DNA from 3 places in the Stieleria varia genome. Region 2 is predicted to be linked to each of the others. Evidence: riboswitches for the same ligand, from Rfam matches in the RefSeq annotation. Region 2 holds a riboswitch; each other region holds the start of a gene.
The links. A riboswitch is a leader RNA that binds a small molecule or an ion and turns the genes downstream of it on or off. The one in region 2 is predicted to bind cyclic di-GMP.
Positions count from the first base shown of each region.

Region 1 (5,701 bases), 1.7 Mb from region 2:
GATTGCCCCAAGTGGACGCCGTCGGCGCCGGCCGCGATCGCAATGTCGGTTCGGTCATTGATGATCAAGAGCGTGTTGGTGGACTGCAATCGACGCGCAAGAACGACAGATCGTTCATAGAGTGTTCGATCATCCGTGTTCTTGTCACGCAATTGGATGATGTCCACGCCGGATTGCGTGAGTTGATCACAATGTGACAGCAGCTTCTCGGCGGTATTAAACACGTCCACCAAAGCGTAGAGCATTGCCCCGGCCAGCAAGTCCCGACGTTGTGGCCCGGTCCGAACATCACCTGGCGATTGGTCATCGGCCGTCGACGTTCCCCGGTCCCTGAGGAGGCTTCGTTCGATGTTTGCGGCGACGATGTAAACGCGGTATCTCAGGGACTCAATCCCCTTGGAGAATTCTGGATCGAGAATTTTCCCGTATTCCTCCAAGCATCTCATCGATTGAGCAACGCGGGTGCCTGCCGCGACGACGACATCGAGCGTGTCTGTTCGCTGATATTCTGACTTGGTTTGGATGGTTGTGCCCACATCCGAACGCACATTGCGGGCGGCAAGCAATGCGTCGCGATCCAACCGCTTCATTAGATTGGCGAGATCGTGTCGCAGCGACTTGATCTCTGCGGACATCTCAGCGTCATCGCGTGCGAATCGAGCATACTCCTCCAGCGTCCGCAGGCCTTCTCCTGCTCGATTCGCGGAGGCATCTAGAATACGATAGACGACCCGGGGATTTCCGTTCAATTTGTAGCACTGTTGAGAGAGCGATGAAACGTATGTTGGCAGCGAGAGTTTGTCCGGTGATCATGTGTCTGCTGTGCGTGTCGTTCGTGACCACGTCCGCATGTTTGGCCCAGGACCAAGATGCACCCAAGAAAGCACAACGTAAACCAGCCGCAGCCCGGGTCAATCCCGCATACGAAGCACCGGATGTCGTGGAGGGACTACCCCACGTGCTGCTGATCGGCGACTCCATCTCCATCGGATACATGCTGGATGTACGCGAAGCATTAAAAGGCACCGCGAATGTTTGGCGACCGCCCACCAATTGCGGGCCGACGACCAACGGCGTTCAGAACCTGGACAAGTGGCTTGGTGACCGAAAATGGGATGTCATCCATTTTAACTTTGGGTTGCACGATCTGAAGTACATGGGGCCCAAGGGCGAGAATCTCGCATCCCCCACGGCTCCCGATAGTCACCAGCAAGTCTCCCTCGAGGACTATGGCAAGAACATCCGAACGATCGCCGAGCGTCTCAAAAAGGCCGGGCGTGTTGTCATTTGGCGAGAGACGACTCCGGTTCCGCAAGGCGCCGCCGGACGAGTTCCCGGGGATTCGGCCAAGTACAACGCGATGGCAGCGAAGGTCATAGCGGAAGTCGGTGGGATCGAAACCGATCCCATGTTCAGCTTTGCCAAAGAGATCGAAAGCACGCAACGACCGGCGAACGTTCACTACACCGCAGAGGGATCCAAAAAGCTCGGCCAGCATGTAGCGGAACTGATCCGCAAACACCTTTAGGGAAGGATTTTCGTAATTCCGTTTTCCTTCATTTTGACTCTCTCGATTCGTGACATACGTTCCCATTAGAGAACAGTTCTTGATGAAAGGTTCTCTCCTGTCGGACTGGCGTCTGAGGTCATGCGTGTCATGCCTGAGTCGTCGGTACGAGAGGTCAGCCGAGCTCCCGGAAAAAGGCAAACCGTTTGAGAAGGCGGGGCGCAAAGTTACGGGTCCGTGGGCATCACATCGGATGCAGTTGCCGATGTGGGGCCTCAGGATCGCCGGACTGCCAAGGGAAAATGAATGTCCAAGAGTCTTGACTCGGAGGCATGAAAACCAAGGTGTGTTTTCGGAGACGAGCTGATTTCAGAAGCCGTTTTACGTTGAAACGGCCCTTTAAACGTCGTCGAGGGAGGCTCCTAGAGGGCCATTCTCATACCGAGGAAAATGAAAATGAAAAAGTTTGCAACCAGCCTTGTTGAGTTCTTGAAGGAAGAAGATGGACCGACCGCCGTTGAGTACGCCGTTATGTTGGCGTTGATCGTCGTCGTGTGTCTTGCCGCCGTCGGAACCATCGGTACCAACGCAAAAGGCAAGTTCGAAGAAGTCGGTACCGCTATCGGTAACTGATTTCGCCGAGGCTTGCGACAGCTTTGGGGGAAGCCGAGCAAACTCATTGATAATCGACTGTCGGCCAACGCGAGTTGGTCGGCAGTTTTTTTTTGCGCGGTTGCATGTCCTCGCGTTGACTTTCCTTTAACCGCAGCACCGATGCACACAGCTCCCGAATTCGGCGATTTCGTTTAGCCGGTAGCCGAAAGCGACGCTCAACGGAACACGACCTACCCTTCGGGCACGGGTTAAACGAGTTCAGTGCTCACCTGAACATTCGCTGCAACTGATTCAGTCCGAATGGCGGTTTCCAGTCACGCAATACAGTTTACGCGGTGCCTGCCGACGGCCCAACAGATCACCTGACACAAACTGTACAACCGTCACCTCGAATGAATCGTCAAGGTTTGTCTGGCCGGAGTTTTTTGACTCTTCGAATTCCTGGCATACGTTCCCTATAGAGAGTGAATTCGAACTGAATCGCTCTGCTTTGTTGGGACCGACATTCAATGGATTGATCCGTTGCATGTAGATGCCGCAAAGCCAGTGAATCTCTGAAAGCAGACGTTTACGTCGGCAACGCTCTTTCCAATGGCAGTGCCTGCGTTGGAGCACCGATGATGGGTCTGAGAGATGAACTGGGACGTTGGGAATCCTTTCACGTTGAAATGACCCTTGCTTCATAGTCGTCGAGTTCCGGTTTTAACGCCGGCTCTCAGCCGAGGAAATAAAGATGAAAAAGTTCGCTAATAGCATCGTTGAGTTTTTGAAAGAAGAAGACGGACCAACCGCAGTTGAGTACGCCGTCATGTTGGCTTTGATCGTCGTTGTCTGCTTGGCTGCCGTCGGCACCATCGGAACCAACGCCAAAGGCAAGTTCGAAGAAGTCGGCACCGCAATCGGTAACTGATTTTTGTGGGCTGCGGTGTCTGCGTTCGCGATTCTGTTGCGAGTACGGCGCCGCAACCCCACCGGATTTCGACGTGTTGCCGGTGAGAAACCAAGCGGTTCTCACCGGCCGCGTCGAGCCCCGACCAAGCCGGACACGGTTCGGACATCGTCGACCACCGCTCCTGCTTCATCCCGCCCTGATGAGCACACTCTGACCACCTCACGTAGACCACCTCACACAACCTCGGTTGTCACCCCCTTCCATCAAGAAAGGGAGGTCCCAAATGAACTACCCACTCCTACCTGCTGATGCAGCCGCGTATGCCTGGCAACTGTCCTGTTGCTTGGTCACCCTGCTGTTCGCCATGTTCAGTTGGATGATCGGACCTCGCTAAGCCCACCTAAAAACCACGAAAAAAAGCACGGGGAAAATTATGGACATGTTGATCGACGCCATCAGCGAGAATTGGCTCATCTGGTTTGTCACCATCGTTTTGATCGTCGCCGCGATCATCGACGGCGCCATTTTGAAGGTTCCTAACTGGCTGACCTTTCCATTCATTGCTAGCGGATTGGTCTACTGGACGATCCAGGGCGGAGTGAACGGCCTCGCCTGGAGTTTCGCCGGGATGGCAGTCGGCACAGTTCTGTTGCTCGTGCTGCGAAACGTTGGCGGAATGGGAGCCGGCGACGTGAAATTGCTCGCGGGTGTCGGAGCATGGGTGGGCACTTTGGTGACACTCAAAGTATTCGCTGCCACGGCAATCGTAGGTGGAATCATGGCGATGGTCATGATTTTGCGTAGCGGAAACTGGTTCAAACACTACGCGATGGCCCGTCAAATTCTGGATGAGTGGCGCAACGTCCGTAACCCATCCAAGCTTTCTAAAATCGCTCGGGAACGCAAGCCAACGATGACGCTGCTGCCCTACGGAATTCCGATGGCTATCGGAGCAGTGATCTACTTTGCAACCGCACGAATGCTGATCTGACACCGCTGGTGTTGCGGAAACGAAATAAAGTGGCTTGAAACAATCGCAAGCTCGACGCGTAAGCGAGGGATAACGGCAAAACCCTTGCTGACGCGTCGGCTTATGAAGCAAGCTCAATCCGACGCAACATGATTGAATCGCATCAACAAGCCCTGCCGATTAAGCGGGGCTTGTTGTTTGCATAGGTTCCTAAGGCTGTAGCGATAATTCTCCAGCAGAATTCGATTTTATAGAAGCATTGTTTGAATGTCCGATCCTAGCTGAGGGTCGACTGCCTCCTCCCAGCTTTGGTCCTCCACCTCCACTCAGAACGGACACTGGCCACAGCCAGAACGAATCCATGCGAAACAAAACACTATTCCTCCTTATCGCGTGCGTGTGCGGCACCGTCGCGGCGATCGGCGCCAGTCAGTACATGCAGGCAAACAATGGAGCCTCAACCGTTGCAATGGTTGATATCTTTGTGACCACGCAAGCGGTCGAAGAACAAGAAGAAATCACAGCCGACAAGCTGCGTTTAGAGCAGTGGCCTGCCGACCGGGTTCCCGCTGGTGCATCGAGCGATTTGAAATCGTTTGAAGGACGCTTTGCACGCCAGCCGCTTTACGCCGGCGAACCAGTCCTCGACATCAAGCTGATGAATGACAAGCAAGACATCATCGTGCCTCGTGGCTACCGAGTGGTATCAATGCCCGCCGACCGAAACGGCACGGTCAATCTGGTCCGTCAAGGCGACCGCGTCGACGTCCGTGGCTTCTTTGAGCAAGGCGACACGTTTGCCCAAGACACTTCCTTGGTTGTACTTTCCGGCGTCAAAGTCTTTGGCATCGATGGAAAAACCAAGTTCGATCCAGATGAAAAGCGGACGGGTACTGCAAAGAACATTCAATTGTTGATCCGCCAGTCCGACGAAGATGCGTGGTCCTTTGCTCAGCAGTACGGCGAAATTTCGCTATCATTGGGCAGCCCCTCCGCTGACGAAGCGGATATCGCGGACGGCGAAGCGAGTCCGACTGCAAAGAAATTCTTGAATGATTTGCGGGAATACCGACAAGAGCGTGAGCGTCAGCGTCAATTGGCGTTGGCCGAGCAAACGAAAGAAGACGCTCCGGCGAAAGTGGCCGCAAAACCGGCAAAGAAACAAGAATACGAGTTCAAGATCACAAAGCTTGGCCCCGATGGCCGCATGCAAGAGTATGGTTTTCTGCCCGGAGAATCGATCCCTGTGCTATTAAACGATACCCGCATGACGGACTCAACCGAAGAACCCCAAACGTCCGATACTACCAGTCAGGGCGCTACAGACTCGGGCCAGGACTTTGACCTGACAGGACAAGACAGCCCGTTTTTCGCACCTCAGTCGGGTGCTGAACGTACTGCCTACTGAGACTCCAAGACGATGAAAACGACCGGATTTCCGCGGTTGAACTGCGGGATCCGGTCGAATGATTCAAAACCAAGTTTTCCCCTTTTTACGACACGTAACCCGCATAAAGCCTATTCGCTGATACGTGGCAATGGATTGCCAGACGTGGCAGCGTTCACCATCGGATGGATCTGATGGCCAGGTTTCGCAAGGATGCAATCGCGATGGAAACGACACTTTTCTCGGTACGCCGGGTCGCCGCATCTCTCGTTGCCGGCATGATTGTGATGATGTCGTGTGGCATCGTGACGGCACAAGATGAAGACTTGC
Region 1 is NZ_CP151726.1:4,213,719-4,219,419, reverse strand. Features, by position in the region: gene Pla52nx_RS14205 (thiamine phosphate synthase) at 1-749, opposite strand, end outside; gene Pla52nx_RS14200 (SGNH/GDSL hydrolase family protein) at 773-1,528, shown strand; cyclic di-GMP riboswitch class I at 1,694-1,804, shown strand; gene Pla52nx_RS14195 (Flp family type IVb pilin) at 1,964-2,140, shown strand; gene Pla52nx_RS14190 (Flp family type IVb pilin) at 2,856-3,032, shown strand; gene Pla52nx_RS14185 (A24 family peptidase) at 3,448-4,005, shown strand; gene cpaB (Flp pilus assembly protein CpaB) at 4,346-5,392, shown strand; gene Pla52nx_RS14175 (type II and III secretion system protein family protein) at 5,566-5,701, shown strand, end outside.
Region 1: it holds a riboswitch for cyclic di-GMP, as region 2 does, so the genes downstream of both, Pla52nx_RS14195 (Flp family type IVb pilin) here and Pla52nx_RS08530 (response regulator) in region 2, are expected to answer to the same signal.

Region 2 (5,701 bases):
AGAATCGCCCCAGCCCCAGGTAGCCTCGCAAATGAAACGGGCTGTCCGGATCCATCTTTTCTTGGCCATAGGCTGTCAAACCGATCCGGTGATCGGCATGAACGTCGATCAAGTCGATCGAGCGCAACGCGGTGAGCAAAACGATTGCTGATCGATCGGCTAAACCAAGTCGCTCTCGCAAATCATCGTATAGCAACGGGCCTGCGGCCAAGACCCGTCCGACATCGAACTCGATCACCGCGGCCACCAGCAAGTTTGAGATCTGAGCTGTTCTCAGATCGTCCAAAAAACGTGTGGTGTCGTGCTGGGGAAGCATTTCAGGCATATGGAAATGGCATTTGTAAACAGAGGGATGTCAAATGAATGTCTTGGCCGTTCAATTCGCCCCGATGCAGTACAGCCGTTTGTCGCTTCGCAACAAAAACTGGCCGCCACTGATGGCCAATGAGCTGCGAACGATTTCATCCTTTGTCAGAGGACTTGGGTTTTTGGACACCACCTCAAGCTGCTCTCCCAAACGCAACACGATGACTTCGCCATTTTCTGCTGCGATGTAGACCAAGCCACCGGCGGACACGGGCGAACCAGAAAAATTGCCAGCCAGACGTTCTTTCCACAGCTCACGACCGTCCTGGCAATCGTAGCCTGTGGCGATCCCTGCCATACCGATCACCAGCATCACATCGTTGCTCACAATCGGCGACGGCAAATCACGACCGCCCTTTCGAGGTGTGTGCCAACGCATATGAGTTTCGGTAACGTCTCCGCGTCCACTGGGGTCGATCGCATAAACGTCGCCCGCTTTGCCATTGACGACAAACAATGTCTTGCCGTCCCAAGCCGGAACTGGCGTCCCACGCCCGTTAAAGCTTTTGCAAAACCAAAGCGGCTCGCCGTTGTCGGGATTGTACGCCTCCACACCAAACTCACCATTGAGCGCCAGTTGACGTTGACCATTGACAACGATGGGCAGCGGAGTGCTCCAGCCTCCCTTTGGTTTTTCACGGCGAGGTGTTTTCCAAACGTCTTTCCCGGTCGATTTGTCCACGGCCAGTAGAAAAGATTCGCCTTCCGCATCCGCGTTCTGGATGACCATTTCATCGACGATGATCGGCGAAGCTCCCACGCCCCATGCGCCGGGAAACTGGCCAAGATCTCGCGACCAGCGTGGATCGCCATCCATCGACAAACAGTGCAGCCCTCCGGCGCCAAAGAAAGCGACGACACATGTGCCATCTGTCGCACAACTTGGCGTGGCCCAACTGTTCATTTTGTGCAGTTCTTCGCCTGAGCCCGTCGCGATGTCACGATTCCACATCAGTTCGCCAGTCTGACGTGACAAACAAATCACGTGTCGGTGAACTTGACCATTCGCTTGCGTCCAACCAGTCAAGAAAATGCGATCCTCCCAAACCACAGGCGACGAGTGGCCTTGAACGGGCAAGTCGACTTGCCAGGCGATGTCGTCGCTGTTCCAACGAGGAGCAACGCCGTTTGATGAGCTGTGGCCGGTTCCTGCCGGCCCACGAAATCCGGGCCAGTTCTGTGACTTGGAATCGGGCTCCGCCGCCACGACGTGACCGCAAAACAACAGCAGGGGAAAGAGGAACAAGCATGATTTTAGGGTGCTATCTTTCACGGTGCGATTCCTGATCGAGGGGAGGATGTTGGGTAGGAGTGGAAGGCGGGCTGTTCATGGTAGAGCGATTCGGCTTGAAAAGAATCGTTCCCGAATCGGGATCAGCATCGCCCACGCTTGCGATAATGGGCGACCGATTTGGCGATGTATTTTACAGCATCGGGAGTCTTGCAACCGGTCTGTCCATGGTCCACGGTCACCTTTCCTACTTGTTCTGCGACCCGGATCGCGCTGCCTCGATGTCGCTCTGAAAAGACACCGATGGCAATGAGCGCGTTATTCATCGCGTGTCTGGCTCGATTGGGCGAATCATGGATTCCGTCAGCAATTCGCTTGAGCGCCTCCTCGATCACTGTATCGGGCACGTCGTCAGGGGATTGTTTCAGCCAGTGAGCGACCAAGCTGTAGGCGGCTACCAGTGATGATTCGGACTTCGCCCGAGACCACTTGGTCCATTTCGTAATCGCAAAACGCGTCTTGGCCACGACCCCGGCCAGCATTCCGACCAACAAGTCGTAGTCGAGTCCCCGCATCCAGTCATCGATCTCTTTGGATTTCAATTGGTTCGGATCGATCACCATCAGTGCCAGCGTCTGGGCGTCGCTGTTCCCTGTTTTCCAAAGCAATGAGGCAAGTTCGTGATCCACACCGATCCTTTTTTTCAAACCAGCAAGATCGCCAAACTTGACCCCAAACAGTGGTTCAGATGCCCCATGACGTAGATAAATCTGGCGTGTTCCGTCGCTGCCCAGTCGGCGGAGTTCACTCAGGGTGTCTTTAAGGTTCACGATCATTTCTCGCTAGAGGGTTCCGCAGCACTAGGCCCTTAGATTAACCCAATTCCGACCCGGCGGCCTGTTGATTTCGTCGTTGGTCGCTCACTCTCGGCCGACGCTCATCACTCAACTGGGCAAGAGCACCTTTCCTACATCCATCAAATCCCCGTCACGAATGAAATCAACAAGCCCATCAGGAGCCCGGCCAACGCGGATAACCGGCATTTTTGTCGGAATCACTTGACTCTGCTATCCAGTAACCCACCGTTCACGTGGAAGCGTCTGTTGGCGGACACGTGCCAGCAGCATTTCTCGCGTTACTCTCCCCATGAGTGACAAACGCACGATGTGGAACCGACGTCGGTTCCCGAAAAGGCAAACCGGCTGCGAAGCCGAGTGCGCAAAGCCACGGGTCTCCCGATGAGACAGCCGGGTTACCGAAAGAACCAAACAACCGATTGTCCGAAGACGCTTGGTCGGAGTCATCACTCCGTGCCGGCCATTCGGTCGGAGTCATCCATGTCCGCACATACTTCCTGGACGCCTGACGGCATCCAGACCACGAACGATCCGAATACACAGCTCTCTGAAGGGGCCATCCCTCGTCGTCGACGAATTCTGGTCGCGGACGACAGCAAGACAGTTCGCCGGTTGAACGAACGTGTTCTCAAACAGGCCGGCTTTGATGTCCTGCTGGCTGAAGACGGACGTCAGGCAGTCGAGATTGCTCTCGATCAACATCCGGACCTGGTCGTGTTGGATATCAACATGCCCGAATTGGATGGCTACGGCGTCTGCCACGAACTGCTCGCCAGGGAAGATTGGAGCAAAGACACTCCCTTCATTTTCTTGACATGTGCCGAAGCGCCGCATCTCACTGCATTGGGCAATGAACTGGGGGCCTTTCTGCCAAAACCGACTCAAGCCGATGTGTTGCTCGAAACTGTCATCTCGCTGCTGACCGAGTTTCGACGTCACCGACGTCACTGAGACTTCAAACCCTCATTCTCCAGTGTTTTGCACGGCAACGCTGAAAGCACAATCTGCCACGTCAACTCATCGCCAATCCACCGGCGCGGACATGCCACACGAATCCACCCCCAACAAACTCGAACCTGAGCCGATCACCGAATCCAGCGTCGATTTTGAATTGACTACTGAGATGCTCGACGCTTGGGAAGAAGAGCTGGATTGTTTTCACAGTGAAATTCGTCAACGACTCGCAATGCTTTCCAGCGGCTCACTGCAAACGAAGTCGACGACTCATCGCACTTCACAAGACGCATTCAATCTCGCCGACTCCATACGAAACTTACTGAAATAGCGACACACTTTCAGCTCACTCATTTCCATGACCACGCTCACCAACAACACGTCCAGCATCGCTAGCCTCAGCGACAAACACTGCATCTTTCGATGCGGTGACGCTGTGTTCTCGCTGCCGGCGACAACGGTTCGTGAAGTAACCCATGCACCGGACATCGTCCCCGTCCCCGTCAGCCATGACGCATTGGCGGGCATTGGTCATGTGCACAGCGAATTCCTGCCGGTCATCGCATTGGCTCCCATCGTCGGGGAGCACGCGGCGGTCAACGGTACATCGAATCAACTTTTGATCCTGAACAGTCCGCTGGGTGACTGGGGGATCCTGATCGACAAAGTCATGGCGATCCACCCTGTCGAAACCCACGTCGCCGCTCAACACCGAAACGACTCGACCGCGACGGTGTTACTGGGAACCGCATCCTTTGATGGTTCCGTCTTAAGTGTTTTGGATGTCAACAGTCTGCAACGCGTGATACAGCAAACGCTCCACGGCCGATGGACGCAGACACACCCCAGTACATCCCACTAGTCAAGCAACTGCCAACTCTCGATACGATTTAGAAAACATCATGAAAGCTCATCTCCTGTTCGCTTTGAGTCATGGACTGGTCGCCGTCGTCGCTGTGGCCTCTGTACTGGCGAGCGCATCGGTCGTGACTGCCCCCGCGTGGGTCATCGTTGCAATCGCCAGCTTTGCCACATCGATCATCTGCGGGTTCATGGTGTCGACCCGGATTTGCCGCGCTGCCACCACGGTGCAAGACACACTGAATCATCGTGAACCAAAATCAAACCGTACAGGAATCGCTGAGCTAGATCAGGTGTGCGTCGAAGTCCAAGAGCGGGCCAAACACTACGAGAATGTGGAAGCCAATGAGCGTCAGCATTCACGTGAAATCAAATCGGTTTTGTCACGGTTGAGTCGACGCGACGAAGGCGGTCAACCGGACATCACTCTTCTGAAGAACGTCCTCGGCGGCATCGGTCGCTCACTTTCCGGAATGATGAACCAGATCGAGCAAGACGTTCTGCAGATCGGCCGCTGCACTCGCGAAATCTCCTCCGGTTCAACAACGCAGACAGAAATCGCGTCACGGACAGAAGCCTCGATCATGACGCTGTCGCAAAGTATCCAAGAAGCAAGCCGACGAGCTGACTCCATCGCACAACAGATCACTGAAATCACCGATGCGATCGGCGCAGCGATGGACAAAGTCGGCGAACTGTCCGACGGAGTCAACCGAATCCGCTCGTGCAGCGAGACCAGCAAAAAGAAGTTGCGCTCGCTGTGCGATCCGACTCGTCAAATCAGCAACCTGGTTTCCACCATCGGCGACGTCGCTTCCCACACCGAACTACTGGCGCTCAACGCGTCCATCGAATCCATTCGGGCAGGGGAGCACGGTCGCAGCTTTGCCGTCGTCGCAGATGAAATCCGAAAACTCGCCGGCCAAACCGCAGCCGCATCCAATGAAATTGGAATCCTGGTCGAATCGCTCGAAGCTCAAACCAACGACTCCATCGCGATTCTCGACAAAGAGTCGCGAGAGGTCGACAACGAAACCGTGCTGATCGCAGCAATCGCCGAGTCGCTCCATCAGTTGACGCAAATGACACACCAAAGTATCGACAAAGCCCATCGTTTGGCCAGCGAAAACGCTCAACAACAACAGTCCGTGCAAAGCGTTCTCAGTGGAGTGGAATCGCTTTGTGGCGTCGGTCAAACCGATCGCAATCAAGCCGGCAACGCATCTTGGGCCGTCAAATCACTTGCCAAAGCGACCATTGAGCTGGACAGTACCATTCATCGTCTACGCGGCTGCAACGAAGTCAATGCTCCTCCGGAGGCCAGTCGCGATCCACAGCTCATCGCTTTGGCTCAACAAATCAACGACCCGGCGTCTCACGACATCTCGTCGGCCGCAGCAGCTCGCACTGATCGTGAGGCCATTCAGTCATG
Region 2 is NZ_CP151726.1:2,492,062-2,497,762, forward strand. Features, by position in the region: gene Pla52nx_RS08515 (methyltransferase) at 1-325, opposite strand, end outside; gene Pla52nx_RS08520 (PQQ-binding-like beta-propeller repeat protein) at 377-1,639, opposite strand; gene Pla52nx_RS08525 (DNA alkylation repair protein) at 1,741-2,427, opposite strand; cyclic di-GMP riboswitch class I at 2,780-2,857, shown strand; gene Pla52nx_RS08530 (response regulator) at 2,935-3,405, shown strand; gene Pla52nx_RS08535 (hypothetical protein) at 3,428-3,739, shown strand; gene Pla52nx_RS08540 (chemotaxis protein CheW) at 3,767-4,270, shown strand; gene Pla52nx_RS08545 (methyl-accepting chemotaxis protein) at 4,311-5,701, shown strand, end outside; gene Pla52nx_RS08550 (hybrid sensor histidine kinase/response regulator) at 5,699-5,701, shown strand, end outside.

Region 3 (5,701 bases), 1.7 Mb from region 2:
CAGAAATGCAACCATCAGACACCACACGCCGATGAAGATCTTGCCCAAATAATAGCGTTCTCGCCACCAGGCCAAGGCGACGCCCAGCGGCAACAGGCAAACCAACACATGCGTGCAGGCTTCGTAAACAAACTCGCGTTCAAACCACCCTCCGGTGATTTGGAGATAACGATCCTGCACAGGAGCGGCCAACGCATAGGCACCGATTCCGTTCCACCAAATGTTGCTGGCCAACATCGTTGCGGTCGTCAAAACAGCGATCAACGTGAACTGCACCGCCAGCAGACGTGTGGCAAATCCAACCGTCCAGTCAGCGGGTTGCTGTGGTGGGTCGCTGCCTGGGTCACCAGACCTACTTGCTCCTACGGAGAGTAAGCCCACGATGCTGGTTGGTGGCCCAATGGCCGTTGCAAACAACCCCAAGCTCAAGAGCGTTTCGACAAGCCCGGAGAGCATCACGATTCGATTGGCCCATCCGACCAACACACCCCACAAAATCCATTGCGCGACACGGCCTCCTTTGCCAAAGATGACCACGCCCGACAAAGCAACTCCGGCGAGTAGATACGTGTAGTAAACCCAGGCTTTGCATCCGATCAGCGCATCGATGAGATACAGGGGGGAAAGCATCCACCGCGTCTCAGCGTCCAAGCCCGATGCGCGAACGAACATCGCCAGATTTCCTGCTGCAGCAGGGCGGCCGTCGACAAACCAATACGACAGGTCTGTCATCGATGAGACGAAGTACGCTGCAGCGACAACGCACAATGCGGTACGCGCGAGAGTCAACCGACTATCCGACTGTGGTGCGAACCAAAATCGCATCCAAGCGTCGGATTCGATTTTTGTGGTTTCACTCATCGTCGCTCTCCAGTGCCTCATCGCTCCCAACTGACTGGTTCGACATCGTCGTCAATCGAGACGCTTGCAGTTGAACCAAGCTGACGCGTCCGTTCTTGCGAGCGACTCGGGCGACGTAGGGGGGTGGCTGCGAGTCATCAACGGCCGTCGTCAATTGGGTCGGCAAACGCACGATCCGGATCGCTGCAATGCTGTCGTCGGACTCGACGATCGGTAACAACAACTGAGCGACCAAGCTAGGTTGCTCGGCTTCCGCCAACGTCGCTGCCGTTGCAAACCAACGAGCGTAGCGATCGTTGCCAGCCATGCCGGGGGCGCCGAACGGCTCCACCGTGCTCCACAGCGATTCATCGTTGACCGCGGATGACGACGTCGAAACCTGTAGACGGTGTGGTTGCTCGTCCGGGTCGCCGTGTGCCAAGTAATAGGGTCGTCCCCCGGCAGCGAAATGTGTCGATTCCAGGTACGGCGCGGCGGTGTCCAGGATCGCGGACTGCAGCCCGGACAACTGGACCACACCGGCGAACGAGATGGCGACGAGCCCGAGATGGACGATCAACCACACCGACAACGCCCACCGGATCTTCTCCGACGGCAATGCGATCGTGTTGGCTGCGGTCAGATCACCGCCCGCTTGATCGGGGTCTCTAGAGGAACTTTTACGTGTTTTGCTTTGCTTTCTTGCCATCCGATGATCGACCACGGCAATCGGTGCCGTCCAAGGTGTCCGGAAAGTAGGGGGGAGTACAAACTCCAATCGGCGGGCGGGAAAATCGCCGATTCAGTCATTAGCGGCCCAGCATAGCCACCGATCGCGAGAATACGACCACAGAAAGCTTCCCGCGGCGAGCCAATTCGCAATTGGGCCGCCACAATATCCCGATCTGCTCCCTCGATCTTGCCCAACCAAATCAGACGGAACCTTGGGGGCCGTGCGATGCAGGGGGACGGCAAAGAATTTTTCTCGATCCGTTGACCGAACTTTCCGGGCTCGATAAAGTCTCTTGTTCAATGAGCCATCGGTTGGTACCCCCGGATGAATCCAAAATTCCCGGTGCAGTGCAAGCGGATGGCTTCCATGACGGTGAGTGTAGCTCAGTTGGTTAGAGCACCGGATTGTGGTTCCGGATGTCGCGGGTTCGAACCCCGTCACTCACCCCTTCTTTTCGTCAATGAGCCCTTCCCGTTGGCTCGTTCTTGTTTTGGGTGAGCCCCCTGACCGTTGTATCGGTCTCTCTTTCGCGGCCGATGAGTTCTGATATTCGCTCTTCGTGCGATCGTATTCTGTGTTGAATTCTCGATCCGCCCGATTTAGTGTTCTTGCGATCCGTACGACCATCTTCATCGGAACGCAATTGATAACAATTGAGTGAAGATGTTGAGCAACCACTTGCGTTCGCTTAACCTCCACCCAACCGGGCCGGCTTTTGTTGACACATACGATACGAACGGATGTACAGCGTCACCAAAACATCGTCGCTTGCAAAATCTTGATAACCGGAGCAGTCGTTTTAGGGCAACTCGGCATAGTGTTCAGAAGCCTCAAACGGACAGACATTCCTGATCGAACCCTCGATAATGGCAAAACCTGTGAGAACAGGTGACGCAAAGCGATGGGTCCTCGCCGCATCGATTGCGGACGGATCGCCAAGCTACCGAAAGGGAATCGACGTTCAGATTTGACGGGTATTCGTCTACTTGTCTCTTGCGGAATGTTGTCATGCCTACGATGTTGAAGTCTCAACGTGCGCCCCGACCGACCGTGCTCTTCGCACTTCTTGCTGTTTCTCTGATCTCATCACGGACACTTTGTGCCGATGAGCCAAATGTCTTCTTGATCGAAGAAGACTGGGAGCTGGTGATCAACGACCCGGCACCAGCGATCAACTCGCCTCAGGTTGCATTCTTTATGTATCCCGACGCGGGTCGAGAAGATGTCTATTTTCAGTTGCAGATGAACTATGCAGCAGAAGAAGGCTACTCCAGCGGTGGATTTCGCGTGTCCGCCATATTGGGCGAAACGCCGGTGGACGAAGAGCGAAGCCGCACACGAGAGACACTCAACATGGACGGTGATCGTTTAAGGTGGACCAGTGCCATGGCTATCTTTGACGGACAGCTCATGTACGCGGTGAAGGACGGACAAGGCATTCAGTGGGGCAGCTTTGGCGGCCCAGACTATCTGGTAAGAATGGATCGAGACGGAATCAGCAATCTGAATCAATACGATCCGGCAAAGAGCATCGAAGCCGTCGACATCGGCTTCGGCGGAAACAGAGTTTCGTCTATCCGGCTGCGACGGGTTCGATACATCGACACGACTGGAAATGTTCACACCGTGCAAGTCCAAGAATCAGCGGACTGAACGGGCATTTTCGGTTTTCTCTCTCGATCCAACCTCTTTCTTGCCAGGTCCCGCGATGTTTCTACAAATAAACCTTACACGTCTTCAATTTTATCCAGGCCAACTCCATCGACTCTCATCCCGCCGTCGTGGAGCCATGGCAATCCTCGCGATCATCGTTCTGGCGGGCTTGACCGCTCTGCTGGCGATGGCAGCCGACTTCGGCCACATCAACGTGGCGCGATCCGAAATGAAACGCTCCGCAGATGCCGCTGCACTTTCCGCCTGCTGGGAACTTTACGACGGAACCGTATCGGGTGCTTCAGCAGAAGCGACCAAGAACGACATCGTCGACATGGCTTCCCAGATCGCGTCAGCCAATGAGATCAGTAGCCGAGGTCCGGCTCTCAACGGCGACTCCGATGTCGAGGTTGGATACTACGATCCAGACCAGCCGGGACAAATCGATACCAGTGTACCCGATCGGTTCAACGCCGTTCGCGTCAACCTAAGTCAGATCGACGGCAGCAACGGTGAGGTCCCGCTGTTCTTTGGCGATGTGACGGGGCGGCACTCGCAATCCATGCAGACGTCATCGATCGCAGCGATGTTCAAGGCCATCAGCGGATTCAAAACGCCACCGTCGTCCGACCAGAATCTGCAAATCCTGCCGATCGCCCTCGACCTGGAAACTTGGGAGTCTGTCGTAGCGAAAGAGACCACTGACAACTTCAAATATGTCAACGGCCAAGTCACATCGGGATCCGACGGGTACTTTGAATGCTCGCTCTTTCCCACCGGAACCGGCTCTCCGGGAAACCGAGGCACGGTTGACATCGGTAGCAGCAACAACAGCACCTCTGATCTTCGTCGCCAAATCCTCCACGGCATCTCAGCCGACGACATGAACCAGCTTGGTAAACCACTCCAGCTCGACACCGCGGGAACTCTGGAACTCAATGGTGATACCGGACTGAGTGCTGGTATCAAAGCACAATTGGAGCAGATCATCGGCCAAAAACGAATCATTCCGATTTTTACAACCGTCAGTGGAAACGGCAATAATGCGACCTACACCATCGTTCGCTTCGAAGGCATCCGAGTGCTGGGTGTCAAGCTGACCGGACCAATGAACAAGAAACACCTCACGATCCAGCCGGCTCCGATGGTCGCACGGCACTCGATCATTCTGGAAGGCGGAGTTGAGGAAAGCGATTTTCTGTTCACGCCCGTGATGCTTGTTGAATGAAACCCAACGCCTACACCTCCACTTTCAAGCATTCCAGATGAAAAATCAAAAACCAATTCTGCGCCCCAACCGCCAGCGTCCAAACCGCCAGTGTCCCAGACGAGCAGGAGCCGCAGCAGTCGAATTTGCTCTCGTCGTCCCAGTCATGCTGATCTTTGCGTTCGGACTCATTGAAATCAGCCGACTGGCCATGGTCAAAGAATCCATCACGCAAGCGACTCGCGAAGGTGCCCGCGTCGGGATCCGCCCCACAGCGACGGCCGCCGACATCACCACCCGAATCAACGAGGAACTCGAAATCCTTGGCATCACCGGTGCGATGATCGAGATCGAGCCGTCGCAGTTTGGTCCAGCCGACGAAGGAGAAACGGTTCGTGTCAGGATTCGAGTTCCCATGGCCAATATCACTTGGATACCCGATTTCTTTGACTTCAACGTCGCCGATGTTTCCGCCGAAACGGTGATGCGGCGGGAAAGCACCAGTTGACAGAGGACGTGTCGTGCCTTGGTTTCACAGTCGTGGCTTGGGCGGAATCGCCGGGGGCTGCCACGGTGCGATGCCCGTCATCAGTGTCCGGCGGCGGTAAACCGAATCGCCGTTGGTGACAAACAGCGTTTGAAAGTCGTTGCCGGCAAAGACACAGTTGGAGAGTCGACCGCTGAGACGTGGTCGCTGGATGATCAAGTGGACTCGTCCCGGTTGGTCAAAGACCTGCAATCCCAACTCCGTCGCGACGATCAATTCACCGTCGGCCGTCATCGTGCAGCCATCGGCACCCGTCTTGAGACTGTCCTGCGACAGATGCATGTACGAGTACGGTTGGCCTTGAGTCAGCCGTCCATCGTTCTCGATTCGGTACGACCAAACGTATCGCCCCATCGCATCAATCACCAGTAAGAATCGCTGATCGGGCGTGACGATCAAACCGTTGGGCTTCTCCGGCCCCTCTCCCGCTTTGACGACCTCGCCCCCGTGCGGCAAATACCAGACGGCTTGCTCGTCCGGCCCGCTGAAATAAACCCCGTGCGGCAACACTACCAAATCGTTGCACGATTTGCCCTGCATCAAATCCACCTGCGATCCGTCCGGATCGATCCGCGTCAGCATCTTGGCTTTGTTGCGAGCGCAGTACAATCGGCCTTGTTCATCGAACATCAACCCACTAGCTCCGGGCAAATCCACAAACTTCTCCACCGTCGGTTTTTCAGCGTCGGGGTCTGCGATCCGCCAGACTTCGCCGTTGACT
Region 3 is NZ_CP151726.1:4,176,959-4,182,659, reverse strand. Features, by position in the region: gene Pla52nx_RS14060 (hypothetical protein) at 1-861, opposite strand, end outside; gene Pla52nx_RS14055 (hypothetical protein) at 854-1,549, opposite strand; tRNA gene Pla52nx_RS14050 (tRNA-His) at 1,946-2,019, shown strand; cyclic di-GMP riboswitch class I at 2,432-2,521, shown strand; gene Pla52nx_RS14045 (hypothetical protein) at 2,582-3,226, shown strand; gene Pla52nx_RS14040 (TadG family pilus assembly protein) at 3,363-4,454, shown strand; gene Pla52nx_RS14035 (TadE/TadG family type IV pilus assembly protein) at 4,492-4,941, shown strand; gene Pla52nx_RS14030 (SMP-30/gluconolactonase/LRE family protein) at 4,966-5,701, opposite strand, start outside.
Region 3: it holds a riboswitch for cyclic di-GMP, as region 2 does, so the genes downstream of both, Pla52nx_RS14045 (hypothetical protein) here and Pla52nx_RS08530 (response regulator) in region 2, are expected to answer to the same signal.